DNA from 2 places in the Actinomadura sp. NTSP31 genome. Region 2 is predicted to be linked to the other one. Evidence: riboswitches for the same ligand, from Rfam matches in the RefSeq annotation. Region 2 holds a riboswitch; the other holds the start of a gene.
The links. A riboswitch is a leader RNA that binds a small molecule or an ion and turns the genes downstream of it on or off. The one in region 2 is predicted to bind S-adenosylmethionine.
Positions count from the first base shown of each region.

Region 1 (7,143 bases), on a different contig from region 2:
TGACGCCCGCCAGCGCGCCGGGCCGCAGCCCCGCCTGCCGCAGGATGGCCGCCAGCCCGTCCGCGACGGCCCGCGACGGGTCCTCCGGTGTGCTGGGCTCCTTGTGGTGCAGGACGCGCCCGTCCGCCGGGACGGCAAGGACGAGGTCGGTGAACGTCCCGCCGACGTCGATGCCCACCCGCGGGCCGGGTGCGGGGCCGCCGGTCACAGTACCTCCGAGATCTTGGCGAACCTGTCGGCCACCACCATCACGACCACGCTCGCGACCAGCAGGACGGTCGACACCGCCGCCACCGACGGATCGAGCTCGAACTGCGCGGAGGAGAAGACGCGGAGCGGGACGGTGGTGGTGTGCGCCCCCGCCACCAGGGCGGTGACCGCCACCTCGCCGAGCGAGGTGACCGCCGCGAGCAGCGCGCCGGCGAGGATGCCGGGCCGCAGCAGCGGCAGGGTGACGGTGAGGAAGACCCGCGTGCTTCCCGCGCCCAGGCTCGCCGCGGCGCGTTCGAGCGTGGGGTCGAGCCCGGCGGCGCTGACCATCACGGCGCGGACGGCGTAGGGCAGCGCGATCAGCGAGTGGGCCAGCCACAGCCCGGGGACGGTGTCGACCAGCCCGATGCCGTGGAAGTAGTACAGCAGCCCGAGCGCCGTGATGATCTCCGGTGTCATCAGCGGGGACAGCGCGAGCGCGTGCACGGCGCCGCGCCCTGGGAAGTTGCCGCGCGCCAGCCCGTAGGCGGCGAGCGTCCCGATCACCGCGACGGTGGGCACGACGAGGAGCACCAGCAGGCCGCTGAGCCGGAAGGAGACCAGCCAGTCGGGGGAGGTGAGGACGCCGGTGTACCACCGCGTGGAGAAACCCTGCGGTGGGAAGGCCACGGAGGCGGTCGTGTTGAACGAGCTGGCGACCAACACCACCAGCGGCGCGAGCAGGAACAGGAACACGAGCGCCGCCAGGAGGCGCCCGGCGAGGGGCGCCGCCCGGTCCGCGGCGGCCCTGCGCCGCGACACCGGGGTACGGGCGGTCCGTCGGGTCTCGGCCGCGCGTTCGTCGGCCACGCGTTCGTCAGCCATGCAGGCGGCGCTCCCAGGTACGGAAGGCGGTGCCGAGCCCGGTCGTGCACAGCACCGTGATCAGCAGCAGCACGAAGCTCAGCGCGGCGGCCACCGGATAGTCGAAGACGGTCGAGATCTGGTCGTAGACGCGGATGCCGGCCAGCGGCTGGTTCGCGCCGCCCACCAGCAGCGGAGTGATGTAGATCCCCATCGCGAGCGCGAAGACGACGAGCGCGCCGCTGAGCGCGCCGGGCAGACTCAGCGGCACGGTGACCCGCGCGAACGTCCGCACCGGTCCGGCGCCCAGGACCCGGGAGGCCCGCAGGACATCGCGGTCGAGCCCGCCCAGCGCCGTCGCCAGCGGCACGATCGCGAAGGGCAGCAGCACGTGCGTCACCGACACCACGACCGCCGAGTAGCTGGTCAGCAGGTGCGCGGGCTGGTCGAGGACCCCCAGCGCGACGAGCGCCCGGTTCACCGGCCCGTTCGCGCCGAGCAGCACGATCCAGCCGTAGCTGCGCACCACGACGCTGGTCAGCAGCGGCGACAGCACGATGACGAACAGCAGCGTGCGCAGCAGGCCCGGCCGCCGCCGCGCGAGGGTGTACGCCGCCGGGTAGGCGAGCACGACGCACAGCACGGTGACCAGTACCGCGGTGAAAAGCGTGCGGACGAGCGCCTCGTAGAAGAACGGCTCGGTGAACACGCGGACGTACTGGTGGACGGTGTAGCCCGGCCGCGCCGCGTTGTTCTCGTCCACCGGGCGGAAGCTGAGCTGCAGGAGCCGGACCAGCGGCGCGACGAACAGCGCGAGGAGGAAGACCAGCAGGGGCGCCGCGTACGCCGCGCCGCGCCGGCGCGTCCGCCGCTTCCCGGGCGAAGTGTGGGCCATCGCTACCGCCCCGCCCTCAGATCAAGGACGATGAGGTCGGCGGGGTCCCAGCTGGCGGTGACGGCCGTTCCGGCGCCCGGCGGGTCGGCGCCGCCCGCCCCGGTGTCGGCGACGCGCACGGTGAGCGCCAGGCCGCCCGCCGTCCGCACCTCGACCTGCCAGGCGTCACCGGTGAACGAGCGGTAGGCGACGGTCCCGGTCAGACCGGTCACCGGGGTCGCGGCGCGCGCCCCGTTCGGACCGGCCGCCGCATCAGCCTGCGTGCCGGTGACGGGCGCCAGGCGGATCCGCTCGGGCCGGATGGCCACGACCACCTCCCGCCCGGATTCCGCGTCCGGCAGGCCGAGCGGGACCGCGACGCCTCCGACGTCCAGCGCACGGTCCGGGCGGACCGTCCCCTCCAGCACGTTGGCGGCGCCTATGAACTGCGCCACGAAGCGGCTCGCCGGCCGCCGGTACACCTCGTCGGGCGTGCCGAGCTGCTCCAGCCTGCCGCCGTTGAGCACCGCGATGCGGTCCGACAGCGACAGCGCCTCCTCCTGATCGTGCGTGACGAAGACCATGGTGGTGCCGACGCTCTGCTGGATCTTGCGCAGCTCGACGCGCATCTCCCGGCGCAGCTTGGCGTCGAGGTTGGACAGCGGCTCGTCCAGGAGCAGCACTGCCGGACGGGTGGCCAGGGCGCGGGCGATCGCCACCCGCTGCTGCTGGCCGCCCGAAAGCGCCCGGGGGCGCCGGTCGGCGAACTCCTCCAGGCCGACCAGGCGCAGCGCATCGGCCACCCGCTCCGCGCGCTCCCGCTTGGGCACCCGGTGGACGCGCAGCCCGTAGGCGACGTTGCTCGCCACGGACAGGTGCGGGAACAGCGCGTAGTTCTGGAAGACCATGCCGAGCCCCCGCCGGTGCGGAGGCAGGGCGGTGATGTCGTCGCCGTCGACCAGGACGCGGCCGCTGTCGGGCGCCACGAACCCGGCGATGGCGTTCAGCAGCGTGGTCTTGCCGCAGCCGCTCGGCCCGAGGATCGACAGGAACTCGCCGCGCCGCACCGACAGCCGGTCCAGGTCCAGGACGGGCTGGCCGTCGTAGCCGACGGCCAGATCCTCGATCTCCACGTGCCCCGCTGCGGGCCGCCCGGCTTCGACGTGCCCGGCGGCCGGTCCGCCGGCCGCGGCCGCGCCGCTCAGCGGAAGATCTCGTTCCACCGCTGCTGCCATTCGTTGAGCTTCGGCGTGGCGACGTCGTAGTCGACCCAGTGGAACGTCCGGTAGACGTCCGTGCCGTACTTGATCTTCGCCTTGAAGGCGGGACTGTAGTCGATCTTGCTGTTGGAGCCGGCGTACCAGTTCCCCTCGGCGAAGGGCTTCTGGTACGTGGCGTTCGCGATGTACCCGAGGAACTTGTAGGCCAGGTCGTTGTTCTTGCTGCCCGAGGCCAGGAAGTAGCTGCTCAGTGCGCCGACCGCGCCGGACTTCGGATAGGTGAAGCCGACCTTGCCCCCGGCCTGCGCCATCGCGAAGGCCCGCCCGTCCCAGTACGGGACCGCCCACGCCTCGCCGTTCTGGATGGCGCTCTGCACCGCCGTCGCGTTCGCCGGGTAGGACGACACACAGCCCTTCAGCTGCTCCAGCTGCTTGAACGCCCTGTCGACGTCCGCGGGGTCGGAGAGCTTCCCGCCCTGGCCGGTCACCAGGGCGCTGAAGAACTCCAGTCCCGGGTTGTAGGTCAGCGGCGGCAGCGCCACGTGCCCGCACAGGTCCTTGCCGAAGATGTCCTGCCAGTCGACCGGCGCCTGCTTGACCTTGTCGGTGCGGTAGAGCAGCCCGGTCGAGCCGATGGTCAGCGGGACGCCGTAGCTCTTCCCCGCCACCGTGGTCTTCTCGATCTCCACCGGGTCGAGGTCGCTCCAGTTGCTCACCTTCGCCGTCTCCAGCGGCTGGACCAGCTTGCCCGCCACGGCCGGACGGGCCGCGTCAGGGGTCAGCACCACCAGGTCGAACGGCGGGTTCTTGCCGCCGGCGGCGCGCAGCTTGGTGAGCCACTCGGCGTTGGCGCCCGGGACGAGGTTCACCTTGGCGCCGGTGTCCCGCTCGAACGGCTCGACGAAGGACTTCTTGAACAAGTCCTCCCACGGTCCGGAGAAGACCGTGACCGTCAGCTCCTTGCCGCCCTTGCCCGAACCGCCGGTGTCGGCGGTGTCCACCCCGCACGCCGCGGCCGCCAGCAGCGCCACCGCGCCGATGACGGCGAACGCCGATCGCCTTCCCACGTCTCACTCCTCCATGTCCGAGCCGGCACAGCGATGGGCCTCCGTCGCGCGCACGTCACCGTTCCCGAGGTCTCGGGGAACGCGGCCCTGCGAACCCGCGCTTGTCGTCGCATGTCCGGCGGACGACCGTGTCCTCACCCGGAGCACCCCACCGCGGTCGGAGGGTTGCCGCCCAGCAAGCCGGGGCTTGGCGCTGGAACTCGTGACGGCAGGAACATACCATATAAAAACGGTCTGAATACCCTGATTACGGATGACCGAAGCTCCGGAGGGCAGGGCATCCTGCCGGTCGCGGATGCGGACGCGTGTGATGGTGCGGCGATCAGCTCAACTCGGCTTCGACCGCGCGGCCGATCGCGAGCAAGGGCCGGTCGTCGAACGGCCGGCCTTCGAGGCAGGTCCCGCTGCGCCGCTGGCGGAGGGCCTGCCGGCACCGTGAGCAAGGGGAAGGCCGGCCGCGGTTCCTGGGCCCGCGGCCAACTGGATGATCGGTAAGGCCCGGATCATTCTGCGCCTGGAGGCGCGACGCTGGGCCGATCGGGGTCAGCGGCAACTGGAAGGACGCCGATCCCGACGCCGAGGGCGCGCTGGGCGTGCACGGCGCCAGGCGGGAACGCCATGCTCGGCCCGACCGGCATCGACGCGGTGATGTCCGCCAGTGCGTCGCGCAGGTAGGCGCCGCTGAACCGGAACGTGTCATGAACGCGGGCGCGCCGGACTCGAGGGCGGCGAGGTGGACGTCCATTCACCGCTCCACTGTGTTTTTCGTGCTCAGGCTGATCTTTGTATCCAATTATCGAGGAATGGTCGACAGGCCGGTTGATACAGGTATTGTGACTTCAGCCCTGAGCATAAATGAGCGACGCGGAGCGGAGTGTCGTATCGTGTCCGACTCGGCCGTGACGGCGCACCTTCGACCATCGCGGCGCTCTTCGCTACGCGCGACACAGGATTCTGCGGCGACAGCGACGAGATCGCCTTCTCGCCGAGGGGCGCACCCAGACAAAGGCCTGTAGTGTCAATTGGTTCGAGGATGAGTACTGAGCCCTACGCCCGGCATGGATCTGCGAGGTCACGGGTTCGAACCCAGTATTACCCACGTCAAGTTTCCGCAGGTCAAAGCACGTTTCGTGGTTGACCTCAGCGGTTCTCTGTTGATTTCTTCGTAGGTTCGGGAGCCAATCGGGGGGCCGCTTCGGGTCTCCCGAAGAAGTCACTCAAGCCCCCTCGGCGCCGATGTGGCCGCCGATTCACTGTCCGTTGCGGTGCATCTGTTCCGCCTTGCGCCAGCCTTCTCGGCAGGCGGCCAGGAAGGCCGATCTGCCCGCGGGGAACTTGCCGCCGCCTTCAACACCCTTGGTGTAGGACTTCTCGCAGAAGTTGGGCTGGGGGTTGTCGCCCATGGTGTAGCGCATGCCCGCGGCCAGTTGCGCCATCGTCGTGTACGTGTACTTCTTGCCGTCCGGGTCGATCATCACGATCTGCTTGCTGTTCGGGAGCTTGGGTTCGGTGGTAGTCGGCGCTGGGGTCCCGGGAGCGCTCGTTGTCGGGGTGGTCTGTACCGGCGCAGGCGTCGTCGTGGTCGCTGTCGTGGTCGCCGTCGTGGGCGGGGCGGAGGACTTGCCGGCCGCCGCGGTCTTGTCGTCGCCGTTGCACGCGACGGCGCCGACGAGGACCAGGCCGCCGAGGACGAGGTGGATCGCGATCTTCTTTGGCACGGAGGCCTCCGGAGGCAGGGGGTGTTGCGGACGGAGATTAACAGAACACGCGGCGGCACAACGATCAGGGACGATACGGCCGACGGTCCGGCTTCGCGGGTGATGACGCAGGTCGCTCCTCCACCCGTCGGCCCAGCCCGGGTCGCTTCGACCGCAAACAGCACGTTGGCCGTCTTGTACTGCCCGCAGGCCGGCCTCGGATCGTGGAGGGAAGACGAAGTTCAGGTCGTCGAAAACCACCGGGCCCTCAGTGAGCCCTTTTTCAGCAGCGGGGCGGTGACTGCTGATCGCATGATGGTCGCGGGCGGAACGAGCGAACGCCAAGCTCAAGTCATGGCGAATCCTGCGGAAGCTGCGCTGCTGCCCCTATCGCGCCGGTCACGTCGCCGAGGCCGTCCACGCCCTGCAACTCCGCGAGACCACATCACGCTGAAAGGACTCAGTGTCGGTCGGTTCGAGAGGGCTGCTGAGCGCTGCTTCTGTCGTCAGTGGCTTGTGCGCCGGTCCTTGGGGGAGTGGCCCGCGGCGGCTGTCGCGTTGTCGGCGGTCAGGCGGTATACAGCGCGTTCGAGGACGGGCAGGATCTCGGTGATGTCGAGTTCACCGGCGGCGAAAGAGCCCACGACGGAGTGGCCCAGGTGGGTGAGGACGAGCGCGATGTCCTCCGCGTACTGCGGGTCGAGTTTCTGGAGCATCGCCCTTGCGACGGGCTCGATCGCCCACCAGGCCTGGCGGCGGAGCCGTTCCCCGCTGGGGCCCGCCTGCGCCCGCTGGTAGACCTCCAGCATCCGCGGGTTGCGCTCCCATGGTTCGAAGACATGCCGGAACACCCGCATGAGGCCTTCGTACAGGGACTCGCCGGGAACGGTCGGGATCAGCTCGGCGCACACGTTGGCCGCCATCCACCGTTCCACGGCCGTCACGATCAGCTCGTCCCGCGTGGGGAAGAACTTGTAGATCGTCGCCAGGGAGACCTTGGCGCGCCGGGCCACCTCCCGCAGATGGACGGCCTGGTAACCGCCGTCCTTCAGCAGTTCGAGCACGGCGTCCACGATCGCGTCATGCGTGTGGTTCTGGACCTTTCGCTCCGCCTGCGCCGTCACCGATCACACCTATCTCCGCGCCCACCACGAGAGTAACCTGGTTACTCAGTAACGAGGTTACTCACCCTCGGCCGGTAGTCCGGGCACCGCGCCCACGAGGAGACGCCA
Region 1 is NZ_JBGNUT010000001.1:85,068-92,210, reverse strand. It holds gene ACA514_RS00350 (hydantoinase/oxoprolinase family protein) at 1-208, opposite strand, end outside; gene ACA514_RS00345 (ABC transporter permease) at 205-1,074, opposite strand; gene ACA514_RS00340 (ABC transporter permease) at 1,067-1,948, opposite strand; gene ACA514_RS00335 (ABC transporter ATP-binding protein) at 1,951-3,162, opposite strand; gene ACA514_RS00330 (PotD/PotF family extracellular solute-binding protein) at 3,129-4,214, opposite strand; SAM riboswitch class IV at 4,307-4,422, opposite strand; gene ACA514_RS00325 (hypothetical protein) at 5,465-5,932, opposite strand; partial or broken gene ACA514_RS00320 (IS5/IS1182 family transposase) at 6,240-6,365, shown strand; gene ACA514_RS00315 (TetR family transcriptional regulator) at 6,418-7,035, opposite strand; gene ACA514_RS00310 (alpha/beta fold hydrolase) at 7,143-7,143, shown strand, end outside.
Region 1: another riboswitch for S-adenosylmethionine. It lies ahead of ACA514_RS00330 (PotD/PotF family extracellular solute-binding protein); the one in region 2 lies ahead of thrC (threonine synthase).

Region 2 (7,143 bases):
CGCAGCTCCGTCCCGTCCACACCGAGGCCGTGCACGCCCACGCGCGTCGTATGGCCCCCACATGTGACGGTACGGGCGGCGCGGTCGACGCGTGCGCCGAGCACCGCCTCGCAGCAGTCGAGGAAGGCCGAAGCCCACCGCTCGGTGAGGAACCCCGCGTGGTCCGCGCCGAGGATGCCTTGCAGTATCTGCGCGCCGATGTCGTCCGGCAGGAGACGGAAGTACTCCGGCGGCGCCCACGGCGTGTGCGAGAAATGCACGATCTTCAGGTCGGGACGCCGTTCGCGGAGCATCCGCGGTGCCAGCGACAGGTGGTAGTCCTGGATCGCCGCCTTCGCGCCCTGTGCCGCGTCTCGCGCAAGGGCGTCGGCGAACGCCGCGTTGTACGCCTCGTAGGACTGCCAGTCCCGCCGCGCGCGCGCGTCGAAATGCGGGCTGCGCGGGGTGTCGTACAGCAAGTGGTGGACGAACCACAGCGTCGAGTTGGCGACCGCGTTGTACGCCCGGTGAAAGGTGGCCGCGGGGATGTCGAGCATCCGGACGGCCGCGCCGCCGGTGTCGTGCCCCGCGAGGTCGATCCGCCCGTCCGGTGCGCGCCGCGCCGCCGTCCGGTCGGCCTCGCCGAGGCTCGCGCACACCCACAGCACGTCCTGCCCGGACGCCACGCCGGCGAGGCCCGACACGAGGCCGCCGCCGCCGCGCCGCATCGTCAGCGCGCCGTCGTCGGACAGCGAGAACGACACCGGGCCGCGGTTGGACGCCACCACCACTTGGCTCATACCGGCAGGGTCTCAGTTGTGACGGGGGTGCTTCAAAGTGGCCGGGGGGATGAGTTCGGCGACGCGTGAAAGGCAGGCATCTGTACCGATCCCGCCGTGATTACGGTGATCTGCACCGGGTACCCGGGCGGAATGAGCCGGTCCGAGACGACCAAGACCGTCCTCGTCGCCGGGGCGGCGAACCTGATCCTCGCCATCGCCAAACTGATCGCCGGAGCGCTGGCCGGATCCAGCGCGATGCTCGCCGAGGGCGCGCACTCCGTCGCCGACACCCTCAACCAGGGCTTCCTGCTGACCTCGCTGCGCCGCAGCGCCCGCCCGCCCGACCGCAGCCACCCGTTCGGCTACGGCAACGAGCGCTACTTCTGGTCGCTGCTCGCCGCGTTCGGCATCTTCGTCGCCGGCGGCGGCTTCTCCATCTTCGAGGGCGTCCTCGCCATGACCGGGCACGGCGGCTCCGAGGGCGACGTCTGGATCGCCTACGGCGTCCTCGGCCTCGGCGCGCTGCTGGAGGGGACGTCCTGGGTCCGCGCGTTCACGCAGGCGCGCCGCGAGACCCGCGACAACGGCCGCGACATCGTCGACCACGTCCGCCGGTCACCCGACGTCACCTTCAAGGCCGCCCTGTTCGAGGACACCGCCGCCATGATCGGCCTCGCGTTCGCCGCCGCCGGGCTCGTCCTTCGGCAGCTCACCGGGTCGCAGTTCTGGGACGGCCTCGCCTCCGTCCTGATCGGCCTGCTCCTCGTCGTCGTCGCGTTCGTGCTCGGCCGCGACAGCATGGGCCTCATCATCGGCCGCGCCGCCGACCCCGCCGCGCAGCGCGAGATCCGCGCCGAGATCGCCGCCGCGCCCGGCGTGACCGGCGTCGACGAGCTGCTCACCATGCACTTCGGCCCGGACGAGCTGCTCGTCGCCGCCCGGGTCAACTTCTCCGACGACATCAGCGCCGACCAGGCCGAGGACGTCGCCGGCGAGATCGACCGGCGGCTCAAGGAGCGCGTCCCGATCGTCCGGCACGTCTTCCTCGACCCCACCCAGCGCAGGCCCGGAGGCGCCCCCGCCGCGGACGCCGCGGGCGAGCCGGCGTGATCAAGACCACCTCCGGGTAACGTCTCACTGGCCGGACCCGCCTGTCTGCCATCCGGTCACGTCATGTAAAGTTCGCATACGAGTTCAAACGGCTCGACCACAACTGAATACCGCTCATCCAGAGGGGTGGAGGGACCGGCCCTGCGAAGCCCCGGCAACCACCCGGCTGACGCGCGCTCGCGATCCTGCGAGGCCGGCCGGGAGATGGTGCCAACTCCGGCCTGCGACCAAGGTGGCGCAGGAAAGATGGGGAGAAAGGCCTCGCCCTCATGGCACTCACGTCTGCCACAGACCTCGGACCCGCTACCGCCCTCGTCTGCCGCGAATGCGGCTCCCAGCGCGATCTCGGCCCGTTCTACGCGTGCGAAGAATGTTTCGGCCCGCTGGAGATCGCCTACGACTTCGGCGGGATCACCCGGGCCGGCATCGAGTCCGGCCCCCGCAACATCTGGCGCTACCGCGGGCTGCTGCCCGTGCCGTCGACCGTCGCCGACACCCCCAACACCGAGCCCGGCCTGACCCGGCTCGTCCGCGCCGACAACCTCGCCGAGAGCCTCGGCCTGCAGCGCCTGTGGGTGAAGGACGACAGCGGCAACCCGACCCACTCGTTCAAGGACCGCGTCGTCGCGGTCGCGCTCGCCGCCGCCCGCGAACTCGGCTTCAAGGTGCTGGCCTGCCCGTCCACCGGCAACCTCGCCAACGCGGTCGCCGCCGCCGCGGCCCGCGCCGGGATCCGCAGCGCGGTGTTCGTGCCGTCGAACCTCGAGTCGCAGAAGATCATCACGACGGCCGTGTACGGCGGGACGTTCGTCACCGTGGACGGCAACTACGACGACGTGAACCGGCTCGCGTCCGAGATCGCGGGCGAGCAGGAGGACTGGGCGTTCGTCAACGTCAACGTCCGCCCGTACTACGCCGAGGGCTCCAAGACGCTCGGCTACGAGATCGCCGAGCAGCTCGGCTGGCGGCTGCCCGACCAGATCGTGGTCCCGGTCGCGTCCGGCTCCCAGCTCACCAAGATCGACAAGGCGTTCCAGGAGCTGATCAAGCTCGGCCTGGTCGAGGACAAGCCGTACCGCGTGTTCGGCGCGCAGGCCGCCGGCTGCGACCCCGTCTCCGCCGCGTTCAAGGCGGGCCACGACGTCGTCCGGCCGGTCAAGCCCGACACCATCGCCAAGTCCCTGGCGATCGGCAACCCCGCCGACGGCCCCTACGTGCTCGACGTGACGCGCCGCACCGGCGGCGCCGTCGAGGACGTCACCGACGCCGAGGTCGTCGAGGGCATCCGCCTCCTCGCCCGCACCGAGGGCATCTTCGGCGAGACCGCTGGCGGCGTCACCGTCGGCTGCCTGCGCAAGCTCGTCGACTCCGGCGCGCTCGACCCGTCCGCCGAGACCGTGATCATCAACTCCGGTGACGGCCTGAAGACGCTGGACGCCGTCGCCCCCGTCGCCAAGCCGAGCGCGAACATCGCCCCGACGCTGGAGGCGTTCCGCGCCGCCGGCCTCGCCTGAGAACGAGAAGGAGCCAGCACATGAGCAGCGTGTCCGTCCGCATCCCGACGATCCTGCGGACCTACACCGGCGGCGAGGCGGAAGTGAAGGCCGAGGGCGACACCCTGCGCGCCGTGGTCGCCGACCTGGAGGCCAGCTACACCGGCATCTCGGCCCGCATCCTCGACGACGCCGGCAAGATCCGCCGGTTCGTCAACGTCTACGTGGGCGACGAGGACGTCCGGTTCGCCGACGGCCTGGACACCGCGACGCCCGCGGGCGCCCAGATCTCGATCATCCCCGCCGTCGCCGGCGGCTGACCGCCACCGGCGAACCGCCCTTCGCCTCCGGGCACCGTCGCGGCCGCCGGGTAGGGTCGACTCCGATCACGCCGAGTCGACCCCGCCCGCGGCGCAGCGCCGCGGAGACGCGGATGATCCGCGGTCCCGCGATGGCAGGGGCGGGGCCGGGGAACGGTCGAGCGGCGGGCTGGCGAATGGCGCAGGGCACGGTCAAGTGGTTCAACGCCGACAAGGGCTACGGCTTCATCGCGGTCGACGGAGGCCGTGACGTCTTCGTCCACCACTCGGCGATCCAGATGGACGGTTACCGCGTCCTCGAACAGGGCGGGCGCGTCGAGTTCGAGATCACCCAGGGCGACCGCGGCCCCCAGGCCGACGCCGTCCGCCCCCTCTGACACCACCCGCGGATCACCGATGAGTTCGCCCGGTCCCGCCGGTCTCAACACGGGACGGCACGGACGGCGACCCTGAGGGAGGTCCTGTGGGCAAGGTGATCGTTTCCACCCAGATGACGGTCGATGGCGTGATCGACCGGATCGACGAGTGGTTCACGCCGGCGGGCGAGCACGAGGATTCCGGCAGCTTCGACCAGCTCTTCGCCGCGGACGCACTCCTCCTCGGCCGCAAGACGTACGAGGGCCTGGCGAGCGTCTGGCCGACCATCACGGACACCCGCGGCTTCGCGGACCGGGTCAACGGCATGCCGAAGTTCGTCATCTCCCGCACTCTGCGGGGACCGCTGGAATGGAACGCCAGCCTCGTCGAAGGCACCCCCGCCGAGGCCATCTCCGAGCTGAAGCAGCGCTATACGGGGAACCTCGTGTCCTACGGCTGCGGCGAACTGGCGCATCACCTGGCCACCCAGGGCCTCGTGGACGAGATCCGGTTCTGGGTCCACCCCGTCGTCCTCGGCCACGGCACGCGTCCGTTCCACTCCCTCGAACCGCCGGTGCACATGACCCTGACGGGCAGCACGACGTACCGTTCGGGAGTCACACTCCTGAGCTACCGCCCGAAGCCCGAATGACAGCCACAAGATCGACGGCACCGCTCGACGACTAGGGCGACGCAGCTCAAAGCCTGTTCAGCAGTAACCCCCACCCGACCAGCGAACGAACGGCCCACCACGCACGAACGGGCCGTCCGTTCCGCGATGGTTCCGCGCTTCGCGATCTGGTTCGATGACCGTGCGAGATCGGGTGCGTGTGGTGAGGTGGGTAGGGATGAACGAGCGTGCGGTCATCCTGAACGAGTTGGCGCAAGGGATATCTCCGATTGCTCAGGGCGTCGAGTGGTTCGACGGTCTGAACGACACTGAGCAGTTCGACGCCTTGCGCGCCCTCGCGGCCTTCTGCCTTCAGGCGCGCGCCACCGTCGACGACGGGCCGGAGAGCATCCGCAGGGCCGGAATCCGCCCCACCTACACTCCAGCGGTGCTGATCACGCGCGGGCGTGTCGGGGAGCAACTAGCAAAGATCATCAACTTGCGGCAGGACGAGCGGGTTAAGGCATTCCGCCTGCTGGTCGCCCTCTTTGCCGTTGCTGATGAACGACGGCGTGAGCGGTGTTGCGCCGATGGGTGCGGCCATGCTTGGCACCACCTCCAGACCTGATCCCGCAAGTGCCTTGGCCAGCGGCGTAGCCGCTGTTCTCCCCCGCCTTCCTCCCCCCGGCCCCGACGAGACCTGCCCGGTGCCGGTCGTCGCTTCTCGGGTGGGTCGGCACCTCTGTACTTCGCGGGGCTGCGGCCGCGTCCCGTTCCGGCCAGTCCTGAACTGGTCGCCATCCTGCGGGCGCACATCGAGCAGTTCGGGACGGCTGAGGACGGTCGGCTGTTCCGCAGCGAGCGCGGGAACCGACTGGCGCCCGTCGGTTACGAAACGGTGTGGCGGCGGGCTCATGAACATGTCCTCACACCTGCCCAGCTCGCTATACCGCTGGCGGAACGGCCGTACGACCTGCGGCACGCGTGCCTGTCGCTGTGGCTGAGCGGTGGGGTTCCGGCGGCGAACGTCGCTGCTCGTGTTGGGCGCTCCATCGCCATGTTGCAGAGCACGTATGCTCACTGCATCGACGGCGATGAGGACATCATGAACCGGCGCATTGATGCAGCGCTGGGGGCTCCTCCTACTCCGGCCGCGGAACGCGCGGAACGGATCGCCACCCCTACCTCCCACGCTCGGGCACGTGTTCCGCGAATACCGGCGCACGAGCGCGCACACCGGATCACATCGGCACATGTCCGGCGGCGAGCCGCGGCCCTCCGACGCAGGTCAGAGCGAGTCCGGGCAGGTCGATGAAGATGACTGCGGCGTGGATGTACGGCGCTTGCACTCGGCAGGGTAGAGTGCTAAAAAACGGTTGGCACTCTGCTGTGGAGAGTGACAGCTTCACAGTCTGGGTCGGGGCGATGAGGCCCCAGTCCGGTGGCGGAATGGCAGCCGCCGGAGCGGGGGCCGTCCGTCGCGGGCGTCGGCTCGATCCTTAAAGCCACCTTGTTCCGGGAGGACTAGGAGCCTATGGCTGCAAAGATGATCGCGTTCGACGAGGAGGCCCGTCGCGGCCTCGAGCGCGGCATGAACCAGCTCGCCGACGCCGTGAAGGTGACCCTTGGTCCCAAGGGCCGCAACGTCGTGCTGGAGAAGAAGTGGGGCGCCCCCACGATCACCAACGACGGCGTATCGATCGCCAAGGAGATCGAGCTCGAGGACGCCTGGGAGAAGATCGGCGCCGAGCTCGTCAAGGAAGTGGCGAAGAAGACCGACGACGTCGCCGGTGACGGCACGACGACGGCGACCGTGCTGGCCCAGGCGCTGGTGCGCGAGGGCCTGCGCAACGTCGCGGCCGGCGCGAACCCGATGTCGCTGAAGCGCGGCATCGAGGCCGCGGTCGAGCGGGTGAGCGAGGAGCTGTCCAAGCTCGCCAAGGACGTGGAGACCAAGGAGCAGATCGCCTCCACGGCGTCCATCTCCGCGGGCGACCCGCAGATCGGCGAGATGATCGCCGAGGCGATGGACAAGGTCGGCAAGGAAGGCGTCATCACGGTCGAGGAGAGCCAGACCTTCGGTCTGGAGCTCGAGCTGACCGAGGGCATGCGCTTCGACAAGGGCTACATCTCGCACTACTTCGTGACCGACCCCGAGCGGATGGAGGCGACCCTCGAGGACCCGTACATCCTGATCGTTCAGGGCAAGGCGTCGGCCAACAAGGACCTGCTCCCCGTCCTCGAGGGCGTCATGCAGTCCGGCAAGCCGCTGCTGATCATCGCGGAGGACGTCGAGGGCGAGGCCCTGGCGACCCTGGTGGTCAACAAGATCCGCGGGATCTTCAAGTCCGTGGCCGTGAAGGCCCCGGGCTTCGGCGACCGCCGCAAGGCCATGCTCGGCGACATCGCCACGCTGACCGGCGGCCAGGTCATCAGCGAGGACGTGGGTCTCAAGCTGGAGAACACCACGACCGACATGCTGGGCCGCGCCC
Region 2 is NZ_JBGNUT010000008.1:315,454-322,596, forward strand. It holds gene ACA514_RS16845 (trehalose-6-phosphate synthase) at 1-779, opposite strand, end outside; gene ACA514_RS16850 (cation diffusion facilitator family transporter) at 912-1,871, shown strand; SAM riboswitch class I at 1,983-2,124, shown strand; gene thrC (threonine synthase) at 2,141-3,385, shown strand; gene ACA514_RS16860 (MoaD/ThiS family protein) at 3,406-3,684, shown strand; gene ACA514_RS16865 (cold-shock protein) at 3,861-4,061, shown strand; gene ACA514_RS16870 (dihydrofolate reductase family protein) at 4,148-4,693, shown strand; gene ACA514_RS16875 (DUF5958 family protein) at 4,890-5,279, shown strand; gene groL (chaperonin GroEL) at 6,186-7,143, shown strand, end outside.